DNA from 2 places in the Paenibacillus sp. 7541 genome. Region 2 is predicted to be linked to the other one. Evidence: predicted binding sites of a transcription regulator. Region 2 holds the regulator's gene; the other holds the start of a gene.
What was found. Region 2 encodes NrdR, which represses ribonucleotide reductase genes. Its sites were predicted from a motif close to AACACNATATATNGTGTT; they were not measured.

Region 1 (11,091 bases), on a different contig from region 2:
CAAGCTCACGCATCGTATAGAAGTCGCCTGTCAACAGCCGTTTGATAAACGCGTCCCTAAGCAGCGGAAGCTGATCGTTCAGGGAGGACTCCAGCAATTTGTTGTTTGCAATCAGAGCTGCGATGTTGCCGGCCAGAAAATCATACTCGTTGTTGATCTTCTCCCGGGAGGCGTGGTTTTGTTCGCGAAACACGGACAGAAGTGAATGGATGGGAGCACTGTGCCGATAAGCAAGCAGCAGTCCGATCAGCAAGCCGATGACCAGCGCGGCCAGCGTAAACGTGATCGTCACCTGCTTGATTCTATCGGCCTTTGTCATCAGCGCCTGCTCGGGTATTCCAGCCATATAGGTCCACCCGTTCAGGTCAGACCGGATCGACATCAACAGCCGGCCGTCTTCTGTGGGGCTGACTTCGCCATTCTCGCCTGCCGGGGCCCCTATATAGCGTCTGGCCTCACTTTCGTCGATTCCCCGTGATAAGATCAGGCTGCCTTCCCGGTCCGCAACCAGCGCCCAACCGCCGTATTGGTCTACGATATTTTGCAGCAGGCTGCCCATATGATCTTCATCGATCAGAACGCCGATCATCGCCTGCGGATTGTTGAAGCTGTTGAGTGGAATGGACTGGAGAAACGTGATGGCTGGCGTCTCGACAAACACCGAATCACGGATTTCCCTCCTATATTTCTTGAGCGGCATCAGCTCATTCAGATGCGGTTTCTTCAATACGGCCTCTTCCCACTCCTCGAATGTCCATCCTTCAAGCCGATTCTCAGCGTAATAATGCTCGGGCCGATAATAGACGGTGTTCGGCGTAATAATGGCATTGTAATTGCGGATGTAGATAAAGAAATTGGACAGGTAGTCGTTTGTACTGCTGTACATGGACAAGCTGCGCTGCATGCGCCCCAAGCCGTAAACGTTGTTGCTGTCGAGCGGCTTCGGATCAGCGATTAGCCGGTACAAATCCTGGTTGATCGCCAGCTGCTTCGTGAAGGCTTCCACCTCCACCAGATGGCGCTCGATGATTTCTTTTCCCAAATTCAAGGAACTTAAACTGTTTTCAATGGAGCTTGATTTCGCGACTTCAATCGAGGCCTTGTAGGATGCATAACCAGCGACTTGCGGGATCAGCAACACAATCAGGTAAGAAATTAGAAATCTTCGGAACACAGGGGAGAACTTGGACCATAAACGCTGCATATGTACCCTCCTCAAAAAAGAAAGCGTTTGCAAATATAAGTAACTTGATGATACACTTCACTATTCGCAAGGGAAAGGTACAATCCCTGCCTCGGGGTACAATTCCTTACGGATGAGCAAACGAAGCTCCGAGCCGGACAGAATCTGAACAGGCCATTGCATCAAATATCATTTCAGCACGGTAGAGCCGGGATCGCCAACAGATATCATCGTCACAAGCGGCATGATTGAAAAGCGACAATAATAAAAAAAGAGGGACGATGAAACAGCCCCTCTTCGTTTAAACCCGAATGTCATTCACTTGGTTCACTTAGTCATTCACTTAGTCGCTTTACTTATAACTATCTTCATGCATCTTCTCTTTACTTCTGAAAATCTACGTAAACATTCTGACACCTCACAGGAGCCTCGAACAGGCTCGGATGCGGTTGTCCTTACGAGCACTTGCTGTATCCGCAATTGCTGCAGGTTTTGCAGCCCTCGATGTTGATCAAGGAGGCGCCGCCACAGGATGGGCACAGGTCAAGCGACATGGAACTGCCGGACGGATATCCGCCGCTGTAGCCTGCTCCGGACGATGCTGCTGCACCCCCAGCCAAGCTCTCTTCGCTGTCCGTCCCTGGAGCGCTCTCGGTGGTTGCTGCTACCGGAGCAGGGTCATGCCCGGTATCCGCTCCGGCTGCAACATGGGTCTCCAGCGCCTTCGCCACGGCGTCAGCGATCGATTCCACACGATTCGCACCAAAACCGATCGCGCCCGTACCGCCAATGCCCTTCAAGTGCTTGATGAGCAGCTCAACCTTGTTGCCATGTTCACCATAGCGGAGGAACAGCGAGCAGACGCGGCCCAAAGCTTCGGCCATCGCAAACACATCCGAGCCCGCCTTGCCCACATTCAGGAAGATTTCACCCGGTGTGCCGTTCAAATCGTTGATCGTAATATAAGCCATGCCAAACGGCGTATTCATCTTGTAAGTCGCCCCGCGCAGCACTTGCGGACGCTTCTGGTAGTTTCTGTCGAGACCGCTCTTGCCCGGAGCTTGATCTGAAGCTGAGGACGAAGCGAGGAATGCGGTCTGCGCTGCCTCTGATCCCGCGGAGGCTGCGTCTGCTGATTCCGCCGCTGAACCCGGTTCCGGCGTGGCCGCTGCCGCAGGCTTCACCCCGCCGGCCTCTTCGCTGCCCTGACCTACGGCTCCTTGCTCCAGCGCTGTTTCCGGAGAAGCTGCCGTTATCGTTGCTGTGCCCTTGTCATCCTTCTTCTCCGTCTGAAGCACCTGAACATCCCGGCTGCCGTCGCGGTAGATCGTAACCCCTTTACAGCCGAGATCAAAGGCAAGCTCATACAGCCGCTTCGTATCTTCAATCGTAAAGTCAGCCGGACAGTTGGCCGTCTTCGAGATGGAACTGTCCACCCAGCGCTGGATAGCCGCCTGCGCCCGGATATGATCCTCCGCAGAAAGATCCATCGCCGTTACGAAATAGTCCGGCAGCTGCTCCCCAGGGTGGCTGTCCAGCCACTCCTGTGCGATCGGCACAAACTGCTCGTCAAAGCCAAGCCGGCTTTGGCGGTAATATTTGAAGGCAAAGTAAGGCTCGATGCCCGTTGACGTGCCCACCATCGTTCCTGTGCTGCCTGTCGGCGCCTGGGTAATGACGGTGACGTTGCGAATACCTTTTTCCCTGATAGCATCCGCAACCTCCGGGTACACCTCCGTCATATTCTTCATGAAGCCGCTCTGCAAGTACAGCTCGGCATCAAACGCCTCAAACGAACCTTTCTCTGCCGCAATATCGGCCGAGGACAGATATGCCTCTCTGGCAATAAAGCCATACAGCTTATCAAGAAACTCCAGCGATTCCGGACTGCCGTAACGGATCTTCAGCTTGATCATCAGCTCGGCCAATCCCATCGAGCCCAGTCCGACGCGGCGCTCTTTTTTCTGATTCTGTTCGTTTTCTTCAAAATGGTACGGTGTCCGGTCGATCACATTATCGAGGAAACGCACCGCATAACGGGTCGTCGTGGCCAGCTCATCCCAGGCCACATCATGCTTGTCTTCGTCATAGAACTTCGACAGGTTGATGGCCGACAGGTTGCAGACGCCCCAAGCCGGAAGCCCCTGTTCGCCGCATGGATTGGTACAAATAATCGGATTGAAATACCAGCTGTTGGACATCTGATTGTAATATTCCATGAATACAACGCCAGGCTCAGCGGACTTCCAGGCCGACTCAATGATCGTATGCCAGATGTCGCGTGCTTTCACCGTTTGATACGAAATGACGGGACGTCCGGCTTTTCTCCATTTGTCCAGGTCTCCGTCCCACACCTCATCGTAATCCGGAGAAGTCGTGTCCGGGAACACAAGCTCCCAGTCCAGATCCTCCTTGACCGCCTTCATGAAGTCATTGCTGACGCACACGGACAGGTTGGCGTTTGTCACCTGCCCCATCGTCTGTTTGACTGTAATAAAATCCAGAATATCCGGATGCCAGTCATTCATCATCAGCATCAATGCGCCCCTGCGGCTGCCGCCCTGTTCAATTAGCCCGGTTGTGTAGCTGAACAGTCCGCCCCAGGATACGGCGCCGCTGGATGAACCGTTAACCCCTTTTACAATGGCCCGCCGAGGGCGCAAGGACGACAGGTTAATGCCAACCCCGCCACCGCGTGCCATAATTTCCGTCATCTCGGTCAGCGTCTCCATAATGCCGCCGCGGCTATCCTTCGGAGACGGGATGACGTAGCAGTTAAACAGGGTCAGCTCATCGCTCGCACCCGCTCCGGCCGCAATCCGGCCGCCCGGCACAAGCTTCCAGTCATCCAGAACATGACGGAACTTCTGACGCCACTCATCCTGAAGCTCCGGTGTGGCCTCCACCGATGCCATCGCCGATGCCAGCCGGTCCCACATCTCTTCCGGCGTCTTCTCAATCGTTAGTGTCAGTTTCTCGACATCCGATTCCACCAGCTCGCCCTTCCGCGTCTTGACGGTGACGGAGCGCCCCTCCCGCTTCACAATCTCTCCGACTTCCTTCGTCGGAAATTTCGGATCATCCTTTGTCAGCACCAGCACGACATCGCCGACTTTGGCATGACTAGTATCCGCATCCTTCCACGCATATCGATCCAAAAAGATTTTCTCGCTAAGTCCTTCAAGCCGATTATTCTGTAAAGTACCCAAGAGCTACGACCTCCCATGACTACATTAGTATGATCTAAATCCGGTTATCCTGATTCGAATACAACTTACCCTAGTATGTATACGGCTAAACGTAAATCTGCGGCCGTACACACCATATATTGTAGGTATGAATCATTATACTACACTATATATGGTCAGGCTATGCCGAAGTTGTGAATTTTGGGCCCCTCCCTTCTGCCAAAAAGGCGCCACAGTTATGAACCCTTCTGTTTTCGTCCATACTAGGGGTACTGCTGTCTTGGAAACTTTCATCATGAGGAGGAGAATCCTATGAATAACCGCCCTGCCGAACCTGTCGGCAGCCATCCGGACAATCGCCTTCCGGTTCCCATACACCATGACCGGTCGTGGCTGGAGGATCTGGAGAGCCGCCTCGACAAGGGAGGCCCCTGGGGCGACTGGCGTCTATCCAAGCTGGCCGTCGAGGGAGAGAAATCGCGTCTCGTTACAAGCTTTGAAGAGCTGCAATGCTTGAAACATATCGGCGATCTGTCTCCGCTCCCGCACCAGACGGATACCGCCAGACGCGTCCTGTTCGAAATGTCTGGAAGGGCGATTCTGGCCGATGAAGTAGGACTTGGGAAAACGATTGAAGCCGGTCTTATTTTAAAAGAATATATGGTCCGCGGGCTCGTATCCAAAGTGCTGATCCTCGTTCCCGCCTCCCTCGTGCTGCAATGGGTCCGTGAGCTGAACTCCAAATTCGGCATTCCGGCCGTGGCCCAGAAGAAAATGTACTCCTGGGAAAACGACATTGTGGTCGCTTCCATGGACACCGCCAAGCGCGATCCGCATTCGGAAATTTTGCTCAATCGGGAATACGACATGCTCATCATCGATGAGGCGCATAAACTGAAGAACAAAAAAACGTCCAACTATAAATTCATCGAAAAGCTGCGCAAAAAATATTGCCTGCTGCTCACGGCGACACCTGTGCAAAACGATCTCAGCGAGCTGTTTAATCTCATCACTCTGCTCAAGCCCGGCCAGCTCGGCGGGCAGGGTCAGTTCGCCGCCAACTTCGTCGTCGACAAGCGCAAGCCGAAGAACCAGGATCAGCTCAAGGACGAGCTGTCCAAAGTGATGATCCGCAACCGCCGCGGGGAGAGCGACGTAGCGTTCACGAAACGTACCGTCCGCAACGTCGGACTCAATCTTTCCCCTGACGAACAGGCGCTGTATGACGGCGTCACCTCTTTTGTTAAAGATCAGTATCAGGCAGCTGGCGGCAATCTGAGCAGCATGCTGTCGCTTGTCACCTTGCAGCGGGAGGTGTGCAGCAGCAGGGATGCCGTGTTTGTCACGCTGGTGAACCTGTCGAAGAAGCTGCCTGAGGACTCACCGCTCCGCGATAAGATCTGGGAGCTTGTCTACCTGATCAAGAACATTAAAGCCAACACCAAAGCGGAAAAAACGATTGAGCTGATCCGCGAGATGAACGAAAAGGTGATCGTATTCACCGAGTACCGGGCCACTCAGGAATATCTGCTTAATTATTTCCGGGATCACGGACTGATATCCGTGCCTTATCGCGGCGGGATGAACCGGGGCAAAAAAGACTGGATGATGGACCTGTTCCGCGGACGCGCACAGGTGATGATTGCCACGGAAGCGGGCGGCGAAGGCATCAACCTGCAATTTTGCCACCATATGATCAATTTCGATCTGCCCTGGAATCCGATGCGCGTAGAGCAGCGGATCGGGCGGGTGCATCGTCTCGGCCAGACGAATGATGTCAAAATATTCAACCTTTCAACCTCTGGGACGATTGAGGAGCATATTCTGAACCTGCTCCACGAGAAGATCAACATGTTCGAGATGGTGATCGGCGGCCTGGATGTCATTCTGGAGCGGTATGAGAAGAAGGAATCGATTGAGAAAAGCCTCTACAAAATTATGCTGGAGTCCGGCAACGACGACGAGATCCGGCAGCGCCTTCACAGCCTCGGCGACTCGCTGGAGCACATCCGCAGAGATCTGGAGCAGCAAAACATATCGGAGCCATTACGAGAGGAGGAAGCCTAAAGATGACCATGACGCCGCAGGAGGTTCAGGAACACTTCATGACGTATCTGGAGGCCACCGAGTGCAGCGTGATCGAGAAATCGTCTGAGCATGTCACCGTCAAGCTGTCTCCCCAGGCCGACAAAATGCTGACCAATCGCCCGTATTACTGGGGCTTCGTGGAACGTACCGGCGCTCCGGCGGAGACGCTGTCCTTTACCTTTGTATTCGATCCGACCAAGTATGACGAAGCGCTGGCCAAGCAGCAGAAGAACAGCGCTTCGCCCGCCGGGCAAGGCCAGGACCCGGTGCTGTCACGGTACTATGGCACAGCGCCTCTCCTTCCTGTGCTTGGCCCGGGACGAATCCAGCGCGAGGATGTCACTTACGGAAGCAGCAGACTGGCGCAAATATGGAACGCGGCCCGCGAGGAAGGAAAGTGCGTCTATCTGTTCCAGCAGCCATCAGCCCCGGCGGCACAGAGAGGACGCTCGACCGCCTATGAGCAGTGGCTGGGCGTCTGCTTCAAGGTGGAATTCAGCTGTGACTTGAAGCGGGAGGAGCTGCATTTTCTCGGCATTTCTATGTCGAGCCGGGCGATTATTGAGCATTTTCCGGCCGTGCTTGAGGGCCGGGAGCTGCATCCCAGATTGCCGGAGCGTGTCCATGTCAAGCCAGCCGTCCTGACGCTGACGGAAGCTGCTGCGCTGCTTGAAGACTACCTGATTGAGAAATTAAGCAGGCTCGACTATGGATGGGCCGCTCAGGCGCGCGAGCGGCTTAAGCAGGAATTGGCCGTCATTGACGGTTATTATGAAGACCTGCTCAAGGAAGAAGATGAGGAGAAAAAAGCCTTGATTGCCGAGCAGTATGAGAACCGCAAATCGGAGATGCAGTGGCAGTACGAGCCTAAAGTGAGCTTATCCGCCATAACCAGCGGGCTGTTTCATCTGTGTTCGCCCGTGAGCGCCTCTTCCTGACCACGCTCTACAAATCAAGGCAAATTTAGAACCTCATATTGAGACGGTACCCCGACAGCTTGTAACAGCCTTTGCACAGCTTGTCCGATATACTGGGCGTATATAGAGGGGTTCATCGTCTAACTCCATCCTAAGGTACGCAACATCCAATTGTTGACGACAAAAGGAGGCAACCGACTTCCATGATGCTGTCTCGAACGCTTAAATCCTATTTCGGGCGGATGCTGCTATGCGCTGTCACCCTCGCGCCCGCCTTGCTGGCATCCCCGATCGCAGGCGAGGTGTCGGCAGCGACAGGCACAGGCGCTGCCCAAGGGCACGCCGCAGGCGGCACCTCATCGACCGGGCAAGTCATTCCTGCGGATAACCCGGTATTTTCACTCTGGACTGCTCACCAAGCGACTGCCAATATCCGAACCCCTGATCGCCAGACTGTCGAGCCACGATCCGCTGACTTGCGATCCATTGACTTGCGATCCGCTGACCTTCGATCCGTTGACTTTCGATCCGTTGACCTCCGGATCGCTGACCTCCCGATCGCTGACAAGTCCGGACTCGATTTAGCTGCGGCAGTGCCGGACAGCCTTGTTGCCTTCGCTGAACAGACCGTTGACCATTTATCCGGCCATGCTCCATTCACAGCCTGGTCTGAAGCCGAGCTTGAATTTACCCCGCTCGGTCCGGGAACGCATGGCTGGTTGGTGACGCTATCCGAAGGCGGGCTTCCGCAAGGCTATCTAATTATTACCGCTGTGGAAGACGGCGGCTACAGTCTGACTGAATACGGAATCGGCTCTACGCTTCCGTTCAGTCAGGCGCCGTTATATGAGCGTCTCGCAGCCGAAGGGCTGCTCAAAGGCAACGCGGGATTGCCCGAAGGAAGCGTCATCGAACGAGGGTACAGCGGTGTCTTACCGGTGTGGGATATCAGGCTGCCGGACAAGAAGGTGCTTCATATCAGCGCTTTTACCGGGCAAGCGTTGCCGGTCGAACCCGATGATAGTCTAAGCAAAGGCCAAGCCGCCTCGGCTTCGCACGAATCTGCCCTTCCCCCTGCCCAAGCAAAAGTAAAATTCGATGCACGGCAGGTCTGGCTCCCGGAGACACCTTCGCTGGCCAATCAGGCGAGCGATTCATACAGCAATTTGCTGTGGGTGACCACGCCCAGCCTGCAGGCCCGAAGCAGCAGTGAGCTTCGGAAGCTTCTCCAGGCCCACTCATCGCTAGTATTCTCAGCCGGCTCTCGGAACGCAGCCTATGAAGCTCCCTTCGCCTTGAACGGCTGGCAGCGATGGCATGATGCAGACAATGGAGCCGCTGTGATTTATACTGCAGTCACGCTGGAAGGAGCCGATACCATGCGCTTTCTTCCAGCCTCAAGCCTTGCCGGACATGGGGTGTTTCACGCGCTTCCACGGCATTGAGTGACGTTCGGAATTCGGAATGATCTTTATTTTCACCATAAAAGGGCGCTGACTTTGTACTGCAGTCAGCGCCCTTTTTTTAAAATCCACGACTCCCACAAGCTTACAGAACCGCCAATTTACATCTATGGCGAATCAGCCCCACGGTGGTATCAACCACATGCCGGATATCGCCACACACGGGGTATTATCGTTCAACGCCCCTCCCGATCATGAACATAACGAGTAATGGTTATCATCTCATCCTTGAGACTGTTTATGTTTTTTGCCACTTCGTCTGGTTTTGATGTCATCCTTCCATAAAGAGACCGAAAATGGTATCATTCCGAACCATTTTTTCGTCCAGGGTTCCTTTACCTTCCCTTTTTCCTGCCGGCGTACCTCCCGGGGCGTATCCATATAGGTGACAAAACGCTCCGTAATGTATTTAATCAACTCATCACCGCTGGCCATCGTCTTCAACTCCTTGTTGGTTTTTCCGCATCCCTAATATCAGTTTGCGCAGTTTCAAGCGCTTTTAGACGGACTTGACCCACTCGGCATGTTTTTCCCGAAAGTGTACATTCTAAGAGCGTAAGGCGGATCTTCGCCCATCGTGACAGATATTGAATCGAAGGAAGGAATCGATCTTGATTAAAGCCATCCTAACCATGCTTGCGTGGACCATTGCAGCAGTCCCGCTGCTGGATATTGCCTCGGTCGCTACCCAGCAGTTCCCATTAACCATACACCAGATATCTGACAGGCCATCAAGGCTAAAGTCAGCCCATTTGAAGCTGCGGCTGGCTGAAATTTCGAGAAGCTCTGCCTACACGCCTCCACGCATTCAGCCCGGGACAAGCAAGGATACCGTTTCTTCTCCCTATCCCGCCTCCGCATCGGAAGCAAACAAAAGGGAGGATGCGTATCCGCTCCATGGTCTGCATCCCTTTCCGTATGATGTCATTTTGATTGATGTAGGACATGGCGGAATTGACGGAGGAACATCGCATGGCGACATTTTGGAAAAAGACATCAACCTGGAAGTCTCCAGAAGGTTATTCATGCTGCTTCGCAAAGAAGGCTTCCACGCCGTACTGAATCGGGATGGAGATTACGCGCTCAGTGACGACAATCGCTGGCATCGCAGCAGGTCCAGGCATCAGCGCGATCTGGCTCAGCGTAAACAGCTCAGCAAGGAAATCCCGACAGAGGTCATTGTCAGCATTCACGTCAACTGGAGTAAAAATACGAGAAGCCGAGGCGGAATTGTGCTGCATCAGGCCGAAGGCAGAAGCTCACTGCTCGCTGAATCGATCCAGCGCGAGTTGAATCAGCTATACAGCCGAACCAACCGAGTGACGGTTGGCAAGCCCTTCTATCTGCTTAACACAACCGATGTCCCTGCTGTAATTGTAGAAACCGGATTTATGAGCAATCCGGAAGACCGGCTGATGTTGACCACCCGTAAAGGACAAGCAGCGATTGCCGAGGCAGTAGCGAACGGTATTATCAGTTATTTTGCTGCCCTGTGACAAAGGCAGGCCTGTTTACTGTATACGCATAATGCAGGAGCTACTAAGACAAAAAGAACCTCCCTCATGTCACAAGGACAGCCGAGAGAGGTTCTGTGTTTTGTCTTAGAAAATAGGGACGGTACCAGGTCTCCAGCTGGAACGTTCCATCGCCAATTCGCCGATGCCAACGAATTCCACCTGTCCTTTCATCTGCTCAACCGAAAGCTTCAGCGCTTCAGCTGTCCGTCCCCCAAACTTCCCCACATGGCCGATCGCAATGCAGGTGTCCTTCCTGATCGCATGTTCAGCAGCGGTTTTCAGCTGCTTCTGCACATGGGGCACCGTATGCACATCGTCAAGGAAAAGATCATTCGCGAGGGCAGGAACCCCTTTGGTTTGCGCCAGCTTCAAGGCAATGCTGTGGTAATTTGTCTTGCTGTCGATGAAGAACAAGCCTCGCTCCTTGCATACATCAAGAACAATCGACATGACCCGCTCGTCGCCGGTCACTTTAGAGCCCATGTGGTTGTTAATACCGATGGCGTGGGGGATCGAATCAATAGCAGCCTCCAGGCGCTGGCGAATTTCTTCATCCGTAAGCGAGGTCGTAATCGCTCCGGGCCCCAGCCAACTGGCTTGTCCCTGCTTTGGCTCCATCGGCATATGGATGATGACATCATGCCCTTGCTGATGAGCCTTCTCTGCATCCTCACGGCTGGTGGCCAGAAATGGCATTACCGCTACCGTAATTTTCACAGGCAGGTTCAGCATCTC
Region 2 (11,091 bases):
CCTGTCATTCATGCGGGAAACCGGTCCACAAAACGGTGGTCGGCGGCCGGGGCACGCATTATTGTCCGAGTTGCCAGCCGCTGGGGACTGTAGCTGTTTCAGCTGGCAAGATGAAGCGCAAACGCTAAGATAAAATATAGGCATGCACCTATCTTTTCCGAAAGCCATATACTGTGATGAACATATGCCGAAGGCGTGAGGATGTCCGCTGTTCATCACAGAGGCGGCTTGATCTTGATGCCGCGGCCTTCAAGGGAGGGAAGAGGGTGCTCAGTCTTATTTTCTCACCTGTACTGCTTGCCTTTGCACTTAGCCTGGACGGATTCGGGGCCGGGGTTACATATGGTCTACGCAAAACGAGAATCCCGCTGCTATCCGTACTGATCATTTCGCTATGCTCGGGACTTGTGCTCGGCATTTCCATGCAGGCAGGCGCTTTGTTACAACGGTTCTTTTCCCCGTTTGCAGCCTCCGTCATCGGGGCTGTGATCCTCATTCTGTTAGGCTGCTGGTCGTTGTGGCAGCAGATCAAACGAGCAGGCGATTCCGAGTCCGAGCCGCCGCTGGTGCTTCATAAGGAAGTGGAGGAGCGCAGTGAAGCATCCGTTTCCGGTGAGCTTCCAGCAACAGCAGCGGGTATACCCGCGAAGCGGAGTGAGCCGGGAGACGGTCAGAAGGCGGTCTTCTCGCTTGAGATCCGGAAGCTGGGCATCGTCATTCAGATTTTGCGCAGCCCGGCGCGAGCGGATATGGATGACTCGGGAAGCATATCGCCATGGGAAGCGATGTGGCTCGGCATCGCATTGTCACTGGATGCGTTTGGCGCAGGGCTTGGCGCGGCGATGCTTGGTTTCTCTCCGCTTGGGACAGCGGTGATCGTGGCTATTTTCAGCGGCACCTTTCTCTTGCTGGGGATGAAGATCGGGCTGCGGTTCGCTTCGAGCAGGAGTATGAAGTATATCTCCTATCTGCCTGCTTTTTTATTAATCATCATGGGTATAATGAAGCTGTTATGAGGTGAAGTCATGAATATCGGTTTAACCGGGGGAATCGCAACAGGAAAAAGCACAGTGTCCTCGATGCTGGTCGAAAAGGGAGCGCTTCTCGTTGATGCCGATGTTATCGCCCGGGAAGTGATGCTCCCGGGCCATCCGGTTCTGCTTGCGGTGACTGCTCATTTTGGACAAGAGATATTGCTGGCGGACGGAAGCCTAAATCGTAAAAGACTGGGCGAGATTATTTTTCACAATCCGAGCGAGCGGCAGGCGCTGAATGACATTACCCATCCGGCCATCCGCCAGGAAATCCGCAGGCAGGTACAAGCCTATGAGCGGGAGCATCCCGGTCAGCCTGTGGTGGTGGACATTCCACTGCTGCTGGAAGCGAGGGAGGAGTACCCGTACCTGAATACGATTGTGGTCGTATATGTGCCGCAGGAAGTGCAGCTTCAGCGTCTTATGGAACGTGACGGAATATCGAAGGAACAGGCAGAGGCCAGATTAAGCAGCCAACTCGACATTGAGCAGAAGAAGCAGTTGGCTGACATCGTGATCGACAACAGCGGGACATTGGCGGATACCGAGCAGCAGGTGGACAAGCTATGGCAGAGGATGGTTAGAGAGGCATGAGGTGGCTCCGGAAAAAGAGAGTGCTGCTTCTGCTGTTGATTTCTTTTTTATCCCTGCTGTTTCTGACGTCCAACTGGATGTCGCTCTTGTATCCTATCCATTACAAGGATGAGATTCGGAAACATGCGTCCTATTATGATGTCGATCCTTTCCTTGTTGCTTCGATTATCCGCGTGGAGACCAATTTCAAGCCGGGCAAGGAGTCCAAGAAAGGCGCGCTCGGCATTATGCAGCTGATGCCGGATACGGCCAACTGGGCGATGGAAATGGCCAAGCTGCCGGCCAGCTCGCTGGACAACGTCAAGCATGAGGTGGACGTCAACATCCAGCTCGGCACCTGGTACATCAGAAATCTGTACCAGCAAATGGACGGCAATCCGATAGCGGCGATTGCGGCCTACAATGCCGGGCCAGGGAACGTCAAGAACTGGCTCAGCAAAGGCACCTGGGACGGCAGCTATGAGAATGTGAAGAGCATTCCTTTTGGCGAGACCCGGCATTATGTACAGCGAGTCATTTATTATTATAATCAGTATACGAGCATATACGATGAGTTCTGAATGAAAAAGAGCGCTGGAAAGGCTTGAATGCTCAAGCCTTCCCAACACTCACTTTGTCAAAGGAAGAATCGATTATTGACCGGAGAATTGACCAGCCAATTGTTGCTCGGCCAGGGTTACCAGACGCTTGGTGATGTATCCCCCGATCGAACCGTTTTCGTAGGAAGTCATGTTACCTTGGTAGCCGTCTTGTGGGATGGAGATACCAAGTTCTTGAGCCACCTCGTACTTCAACTGCTCAAGAGCAGCGTTTGCGCGAGGAACAACCAGGTTGTTGGAGCTGTTGCTTTGTGCCATTGTTAGTTCACCTCCTTGGGTTGGTACAAGTATTATGTCTCGGGTTTCGGATTTTCATAACCTAAAATGACTTTTCATTTATTGGTAATTTTTATATAAGGAAGTGGTGTAGCGTATGAAGTGTCCGTATTGCAGTCATGCAGGGACCAAGGTGCTGGACTCCCGTCCGGCGAATGAGAACAAGTCGATCCGCCGCCGCAGAGAGTGCGAGCAGTGCAGCAGGAGGTTTACGACCTTTGAGATGGTGGAAGAGACGCCGCTCATTGTCGTGAAGAAGGATGGGAGCCGTGAGGAATTCAGCAGGGAGAAGGTGCTGCGCGGTCTGATTCGTGCTTGTGAGAAGCGGCCGGTGTCGGTGGATCAACTTGATAAAATTGTATCCGACGTGGAGCAGGCGCTGCGCAATACTGCGGCTGCAGAGGTCGAGAGCCGCCAGATTGGCGAGCTGCTGATGGAGCGGCTATATCCTGTGGATGAGGTGGCGTATGTCCGCTTTGCTTCGGTGTATCGTCAGTTTAAAGATATCAACATGTTTATGAAGGAACTGAAGAGCCTGCTGTCCAAGGGAACAGACGAAACCGAGGTATAGAAGAAGAGGAACCGAGGTGCGTAAGCTGCCTGAATATGCGGCAGCAGAGAATCAGGGCAGTCTTAGGCAGGCGGAATTGCTTCATGCCGAGAACTGCCCGGAGCCGCCGTGTTAAGCTTAAGCTCGTCCGCGATTCAGCTCCCGTTGGCTGCTGATTTTTTTGAAAAAAAACTATTGCATGTCCAGGATGCTATATGGTATATTATTCAGGCGGGAAGAAAACGGGTATCGTTGAATTCGCAAATGAATAACATACGGGGCCTTAGCTCAGCTGGGAGAGCGCATCGCTGGCAGCGATGAGGTCAGGGGTTCGATCCCCCTAGGCTCCATAATAAGAAAACCCTTGATATTCAAGGGTTTTTTGTTTTCCGAATTTAATAAGAACTTAGAACTTGGTTTCTTAAAGTGTCTTACATCAGTGGGAAATCGGTGAGATCGGTTCATTCGGCCTGACGTCGCAGGAATACCGAACCTTCAGGCTAAGCCGGGATGGAGCATAATAATTGCGACCAGGCGTATGGTCAGACAGCAGTCCTTGGATAACCCAAGGACTAATTTGCATTGGCTTGGCAGATTAGGAGGCGACCATCTTACGATATTCGTTGGCACTTACGCCGGTATAGGATTTAAATCGTTTATAAAACCAGTCGATTTCAGTATATCCCACCTCGTTCGCAATTTCGTAAATCTTCAGATCTGTTTGCTCCAGCAGCATTTTCGCTCTTTCCATACGTTGAATGAACAAATATTGGTTAAAACTCATATTTTCATGGTTTTTGAACTTTTGGCCAAGATAGGAGCGGTTGAAATGGAATTTGCTTGAAATGTCTTTAAGCGTAATATTCTCGTGAAGCTTCTTCCCCACATATTCCTTGACTCTGTGAATCACGTCATCCTCAGTGCGGCGTTGGTTCGCGTAAACAGCAGCTACGCTCTTCACCAGTTCCTCAGCCGGCAACGTGCTCGGTACGTAATCGCTTACCTGCAGCTGCAGCGCTTTGCGGATGAAGGCAAATTCCATGGTATCCTCAACAACAATGATGGGTAATCGGCTGATCCTCCGGATTCGACCGCACAGCTCCAACCCTTTCTTGGGGCTGCCGGTCATGTTGATAACCGCCAGTGAATAGCCATTCTCCTCAATCTGGCGCAGCGATGCCTCATAATCATCATCGCAGATTTCCATGTTCATCCCACATTTGCGCCAATCCTGCAGGCGAAGCATGTCATCGGAGCAGCAGCCCAGATTGATATACAGTAACTTAGACATAATGACTCCCTCCCCAGATAATGCGAAAAGCAGAATATCCATCAAAATGTTTACGCTTACATTATGTTGTCCGGCCCCCCTTTTCCACAATGTGCTTTTCTTTGCATTCCTAACCGTTCTTTACTTCTTGCAAAGCTGGGTTGAAATAGATTGGCGGACAAGCCGTTGCAGGGGACGGTCTTCTAGCGTTTCAGGGGTAGAATATCTCGATTTCCCCAGGTTGTTGCATGGAAATGTAAGCGCTAAACTTTGGGTGAATCTGGACCAAACATCAAACGTTGAGGGGGATTAAAGATGCGTGTTCGCAAATTAATGGTTCTGTTATTGGGACTGGTTCTGCTGCTTGCAGCCTGCAGCGGTGGCTCGGACAACCCGAGCAGCGGCACTCAAGAAGCCGTGGAATCGGGCACGAATAGCAGCACTGAAAACGAGACGTCGAAGGGAACGGACGAGACGGAAAACAGCGGCGGGGATGAAGTCTACAGAACGCCGGAAATGGATTTCGATTTAGGCGGTAAGACGATCAAAATCGTCTCTTGGTGGGATATGACGATTCCGGAGGATACCCCGGACAATATCCAGCGCAAGAAGAATCTTGAAGACCTGATGCAAAAGCATAATTTTAAAGTGGAGTACGTGGCCATCGACTACGGCGAGTACCAAGAGAAAGTTACTGCTTCCTTGCTCGCTGGTGAACCGGTCGGTGATATTGTTCGCCTTGGCAAAACCTACACGGTGCCTACCTTGGTTAAACAGGATCTGCTCTGGCCGATCGACGAATACACCAAAAACCCCGTCGCCTTTAATCAAAAGGTTACAAACGAATACTACACGTATGAAGACAGGGGGTACGGATTCACCGAAAATCAAGCAAATCTGGTTCAGGGCATCTTTTACAATCGTACACTTATGAACCAGCTTGGCTTAAAGCCGCTTCAAGAGTACGTGAACGAAGATAACTGGAATTGGGAAACATTCATAAAAGTGGCTAAAGAAGCCAACAAAGATACGAACAACGATGGCAAGCTGGACACTTGGGGGCTAGCAAACTCCTCGCTTATGGATCATGCCTTATATTCCAACAACACGGGTCTGACCAAAGAAGATAAGCAAAATCTAGAAGATCCTGCAACACTGGATGCTCTTCATTTCATTTCTCGTATTGCTACCGAGAAACTAGCAAGACCAACCGAGGGCGGCGACTGGACGGAGCCAGGCCAATTTTTCCGTCAAGGCAATACATTAATGTACGCCGGTGCCCTCCACGAGTTGAGCGGCATGCAGACGGATATGCCGGATTACGACATCGGTTTCGTACCTTTTCCGAAAGGGCCGAACGCAACGGAGTACCACTCTGCCGAAGCACTCTTCCAGGCGCTCACCATTCCGAAAGCAGTCGAAAATCCGGAACAGCTGCTTTATATCTGGGAGAAAATCAACGACATTGAATCCGTATACGACTATCCGGACCAAGCCTCTTACGAAACGTTATTCTCGAGCGAAGACGATTTAAATAACGCCAAAATGGTGGCGCCAAACATGATTATTCTTGACCACAATACATTCCCGAATTTGAAGTACTACGATTTCGTCGGCGAGCTGAATGAAGGGATATCTGTTTCTACCGTGGTTGAGAAGTACAAGTCAACCTTCCAAGCGGCCATTGACGAAGTATATGGTCCTTGACATTGAACATTACCCGAGAGGTGAACGTCCCTGCGCAGCGCATTGCTGCGGCCGGGACTGTCATTGGATGGATTAACCGTATGGGAGGGAGAGAAATTGAACACCAGGAACAAGCGTTTCGGCAGCGCCATACTTGTCATTGTCCTATTTTTTTTGTCTCTATGGGCCTTCTACCCTTCGAAATCGACAAACCAAGGCTTCGTTCAAGCGACCTCCGACTTTGAAGCGGTCATAAAAACGGAAGGGCAGGACGGGTACAGCCAGTATTTAGAGGCCCATGTATCGGCGAGCCGTCCGGACCGCATCGTTCGCATCGAAGGCGAGTCCTTTGCATCAACCTCTGGGGAAGGATTCGAGATCGCGGAGAAATTACACGGCTCCGAAGGGAAGTCCGTGATCACGCCAGAGGTTGGCTCCATCTCATGGGACGTAAACGTGGAAGAACCGGGCTTATACCATGTCCGGATCCGATTCTATCCAATAGAGGGGAAGAGTTCGGCAATCGAAAGGCAATTCTCTATCAATGACGAGGTGCCTTTCAAGGGAGCAGATATCCTACTATTCGACAGGGTATGGGGAAACCGGGACGAGGAAATCAGACAGGATAACCGCGGAAACGATCTGCGGCCAAGGCAGATCGAGCAGCCTTCCTGGCAGCTTGCGCCGCTCTCCGATCGGTACGGCTACTATGATGAACCATATTCCTTTTATTTTGACAAGGGCAAGCAGAAGCTTACGCTAACGTCCTTGCGGGAGCCGATGGCCATTGATTATATCGAGCTGTACCAGGAGCATGCCTTGAAAACATACGAGGAGCTGGCGAATGAATATGAGTCTGAGGGCTTGGAACCGACCCGGGGTCAGTACATTCTGATTCAGGCGGAGGATGCCAAGCGGAAATCGTCGCCGACCTTGTATCCTACATCCGACAGATCCAGCCCGACCGTTGTGCCGTACGACGTTTCCAAAATCAGAATCAACACCATCGGAGGCGTTAACTGGAAGCTGCCGGGGCAATGGATCGAATGGGAGTTCGAGGTGGAAGAAGAAGGTTTGTACCAAATCGCCTTGAAGCAAAAGCAGGACCAGCTCCGGGGCGTATTTGCCACCCGAAGTCTTATGATCAACGGGGAGTTTCCCTTTGAGGAAATGAAACGAATCCGCTTTCATTATGATCGCGATTGGCAAATGAACGTGCTGGGCGAGGAAGAACCTTATTTATTCCATTTCACTAAAGGGACGCATCAAATTCGAATGATGGTGTCTCTCGGCGAGATCGCGCCGCTCTTGCAGACGATTGAATCCAGCGTGCTGGAGCTGAACGAAATGTACCGCAAAATATTAATGATCACCTCCAATACGCCGGATCCGTTCCGCGATTATCAATTGGAGAAGCGGATTCCGGATATGGTGGAGGTGTTCACCGAGCAGGCCGAAATCATTCAGAGCGTTGCCGATTATCTGGAAGAAGCAACGGGCGAGCGAAGCGAAAAGGTAGCCGTCCTGCATTCGATGGTGCACCAGCTGAACGAGCTTGCCGAAAATCCCGAAACCGTCGCCAAGCGCTTGGATACGTATAAAGTGAACGTAGGCGGTCTGGGAACCTGGATGCTGCAGATTAAAGAGCAGCCCATCTCGCTCGATTATCTGATCATTCACTCGCCGGATCGTAATCTGCCCAAAGCGGACGCGTCGTTACTCGAGGTTGCGGGCCATGAGCTAGGCGCTTACGTGGCTTCGTACACGGAAGACTATGACACGATCGGCAACGCCGGCGATGAAGAAGAAGCCATCACCGTTTGGGTGACGACAGGACGCGATCAGGCGCAAGTACTGAAAGCATTGATCGACGACACGTTTACGCCTGAATCGGACATTCCGGTGCATCTCCGGCTTGTTCCGGGAAATATCCTTCTGCCAGCCACGCTTGCCGGAGAAGGTCCGGATGTCGCCATGCAAATCGGCGAGGACGTGCCGGTCAATTACGCGATGAGGGGCGCTGCAGCTGATCTAACGAAATTCGATGATTTCGAAGAGGTGGTCACCCGATTCCGCGATAGCGGGCTTGAGCCTTATAGATATAACGGTGGAGTGTACGCCTTGCCTGAGCAGCAGACCTTCCCGATGTTGTTCTATCGCAAGGATATTTTGGAGGAACTTGGCTTGAAGCCGCCCGCGACCTGGCAAGAAATCTATGACATGATTTCCGTGCTTCAGAAGCACAACATGGAATTTTATTTACCGCTTGAAGCCGCCAATGCGAGTCTAGTCCCGAATGCGACGTTTGCGATGCTGCTGTATCAGAACGGTGGGCAGTTCTATCGCGATAACGATACGAGGAGCGCGCTCGACTCCGACATCTCCATGGAAGCCTTCAAGAAGTGGACGCAGTTCTATACCAGCTACAAGTTCCCGCTGCAAGCGGATTTCCCGAACCGTTTCCGCACCGGAGAGATGCCGATCGGGATTGCGGATTACACGACGTACAACATGCTGACGGTGATGGCCCCCGAGATAAAGGGGCTGTGGGATTTCACGATCGTGCCGGGCACTGAACGCGAAGACGGCACCGTAAACCACGAAGTTGCCAGCCATACGACCGCCGTCATGCTGCTTCAAAATTCAAAGAGCAAAGAGGCTTCTTGGCAATTTCTGAAGTGGTGGACCGACAAGGAGACGCAAATTGCGTATGGCCGAGAGATGGAAGGCTTGATGGGAGAGGCTGCCCGCTATCCAACGGCCAACATCGAAGCGCTGGAGGAACTGCCATGGCCGGTGAAGGATTATCGGAATCTGGATAACCAGTGGCGGTGGGTACGAGGCATTCCGCAAGTGCCAGGGGGATATTTCACGGGCCGGCATTTGGACAATGCCTTCAGGAAAGTGGTCAATGCCAGCGAAAATCCTCGCGAAGCCCTATCTGATTATATTCTGTACATTAACGATGAAATTGAGATCAAGCGGAAGGAGTTCAATTTGCCATATTAACAGGGGAGGTGCGGTAGTCGATGCAAGTTGAACCAGGAATTCAAACCGTAAAGAGCCCCAAAGCGAATATGCAGCAGAACAGCCGTTGGGTCTCTTTCACAAAAGAGTTGAAGCGCAGCAAGCACTATTATTTGCTGATGAGTCCGTATATGATTATTTTCTTTCTGTTTACGGTCATTCCGGTGGTCTTTTCCTTTGCCCTAAGTTTCTTCTATTTTAACATGCTGGAATTTCCGAGGTTCGTCGGTTGGCAAAATTATTCGAGGCTGTTTCTGAATGATGATATCTTTATGATCGCCTTGAAAAATACGCTGATGTTTGCCGTCATCACCGGTCCCGTCAGTTATATCGCCTGTTTTGTATTCGCATGGATCATTAATGAATTGTCGCCCAAAGTGCGGGCGTTCATGACATTGGTCTTTTACGCGCCTTCGATATCGGGCAACGTTTATTTCATTTGGCTCATCATCTTCTCCGGTGACAGCTACGGGTATTTAAACGGGTTTCTGATGAAGGCCGGCTTTATCCTGGAACCGATTCAATGGCTCCTGAATGAAAACTATATTCTATGGATCGTGATTATCGTACAGCTTTGGCTCAGCCTGGGCACCAGTTTCTTGGCGTTTATCGCCGGACTGCAAACGATCGACAAGTCGCTGATCGAAGCCGGGGCGATGGACGGCATCAAAAATCGCTGGCAGGAGCTCTGGTATATTACGCTGCCGTCCATGAGGCCGCAGCTGATGTTCGGGGCTGTCATGCAGATCACAACCGCATTTGCCGTCGCAGATATCTCCATCGCGCTAGCCGGGTTTCCGAGCGTTAACTATGCGGCGCATACCATTGTTACCCATCTGATGGATTTCGGCACGATCCGCTTCGAACTGGGCTACGCCTCGGCCATTGCGACGTTCCTGTTCTTGCTGATGGTCGGGACCAACAAATTAACGCAAAAAATGTTGAGAAAGATAGGTGAGTAACGTTGGCTGCGAAAATGATTCGATATTTCCGGCTGCCGAGAACGCTGAACCGCTCTTTGCCCGTTAGCATTTTGCTGTTTTCGCTGCTCGCCTTGTTCGGAGCCTTCATGGCATTGCCCTTGATTTACGCGGTGAACAACGCATTCAAGCCGTTGGACGAATTGTTCATATTCCCCCCACGGTTCTTCGTAAACAATCCGACGATGGATAATTTCCTGGATTTGATGGTGTTAATGGGGAATTCGTGGGTCCCCTTATCGCGTTATTTCGCAAATACGCTGTTGATCACCATCATTGGCACGGCCGGACATATCCTGCTGGCGTCTGCAGCAGCCTATCCGCTGGCCAAATACCGCTTTCCCGGCTCAAGGGCGCTGTTTTCCATAGTGGTGCTTGCCTTGATGTTTTCGCCTCATGTTACGGCGATTCCCAACTATATGGTCATGTCTTGGCTGGGTTGGATCAATACGCATGCTTCCATTATCGTGCCTTCCTTGGCATTTCCGCTCGGGCTGTTTCTGATGAAGCAATTCATGGAGCAGATTCCCGATGCCCTGCTTGAGGCATCCAAAATCGACGGGGCCAGCGAATATCGGATCTACTGGTCCATTGTGATGCCAAACGTGAAGCCTGCCTGGCTGACACTAATGATTTTACAATTTCCGGCACTTTGGGGCAGCGATGGGGGCAGCTTCATTTACAGCGAGCATCTGAAGACGTTACATTTCGCGCTCGGACAGATTACGGAAGGCGGAATCGCTAGAGCCGGGGTTGCTGCGGCCGTTGCACTGCTCCTGATGATCGTTCCCATCACGCTCTTTATCATATCCCAGAGCAGTGTCATGCAAACGATGGCCACTTCAGGGATGAAGGACTAGAAAGGAGGCATGTCAGATTGATGAAACGCAAACTGAAGACGCCTCTCCTCATCATGATCTGCTGTTTATTGGGGGTTGGGGCAGGAGCGGGGAACGTAAGCGCCAAGCGCGCCTCGGACTCCTATATTTATTCCTATTGGGGCGATGCTGCGGCAGCGCCGGCCGCTTATGTAGCGACTGAATGGATCAGCGGCTCCGACCTGGGGACGGGAGCT

Region 1: the regulator NrdR is predicted to act here: its motif matches at 4,501-4,518, upstream of CHH75_RS06345 (adenosylcobalamin-dependent ribonucleoside-diphosphate reductase).

Annotation. Positions count from the first base shown of each region.
Region 1 covers NZ_NQLZ01000011.1:57,152-68,242, reverse strand. Annotated here, with positions in the region: gene CHH75_RS06350 (helix-turn-helix domain-containing protein) at 1-1,204, opposite strand, end outside; gene CHH75_RS06345 (adenosylcobalamin-dependent ribonucleoside-diphosphate reductase) at 1,639-4,392, opposite strand; gene CHH75_RS06340 (DEAD/DEAH box helicase) at 4,684-6,438, shown strand; gene CHH75_RS06335 (YqhG family protein) at 6,441-7,397, shown strand; gene CHH75_RS06330 (pentapeptide repeat-containing protein) at 7,580-8,821, shown strand; gene CHH75_RS06325 (YqzE family protein) at 9,062-9,274, opposite strand; gene CHH75_RS06320 (N-acetylmuramoyl-L-alanine amidase) at 9,472-10,335, shown strand; gene CHH75_RS06315 (divergent polysaccharide deacetylase family protein) at 10,441-11,091, opposite strand, start outside.
Region 2 covers NZ_NQLZ01000012.1:46,951-58,041, forward strand. Annotated here, with positions in the region: gene mutM (DNA-formamidopyrimidine glycosylase) at 1-128, shown strand, start outside; gene CHH75_RS07815 (MntP/YtaF family protein) at 267-1,016, shown strand; gene coaE (dephospho-CoA kinase) at 1,026-1,628, shown strand; gene CHH75_RS07825 (lytic transglycosylase domain-containing protein) at 1,625-2,188, shown strand; gene CHH75_RS07830 (alpha/beta-type small acid-soluble spore protein) at 2,261-2,485, opposite strand; gene nrdR (transcriptional regulator NrdR) at 2,601-3,074, shown strand; tRNA gene CHH75_RS07840 (tRNA-Ala) at 3,331-3,403, shown strand; gene CHH75_RS07845 (response regulator transcription factor) at 3,649-4,344, opposite strand; gene CHH75_RS07850 (ABC transporter substrate-binding protein) at 4,639-6,030, shown strand; gene CHH75_RS07855 (extracellular solute-binding protein) at 6,127-9,018, shown strand; gene CHH75_RS07860 (carbohydrate ABC transporter permease) at 9,087-9,998, shown strand; gene CHH75_RS07865 (carbohydrate ABC transporter permease) at 10,013-10,876, shown strand; gene CHH75_RS07870 (NHL repeat-containing protein) at 10,897-11,091, shown strand, end outside.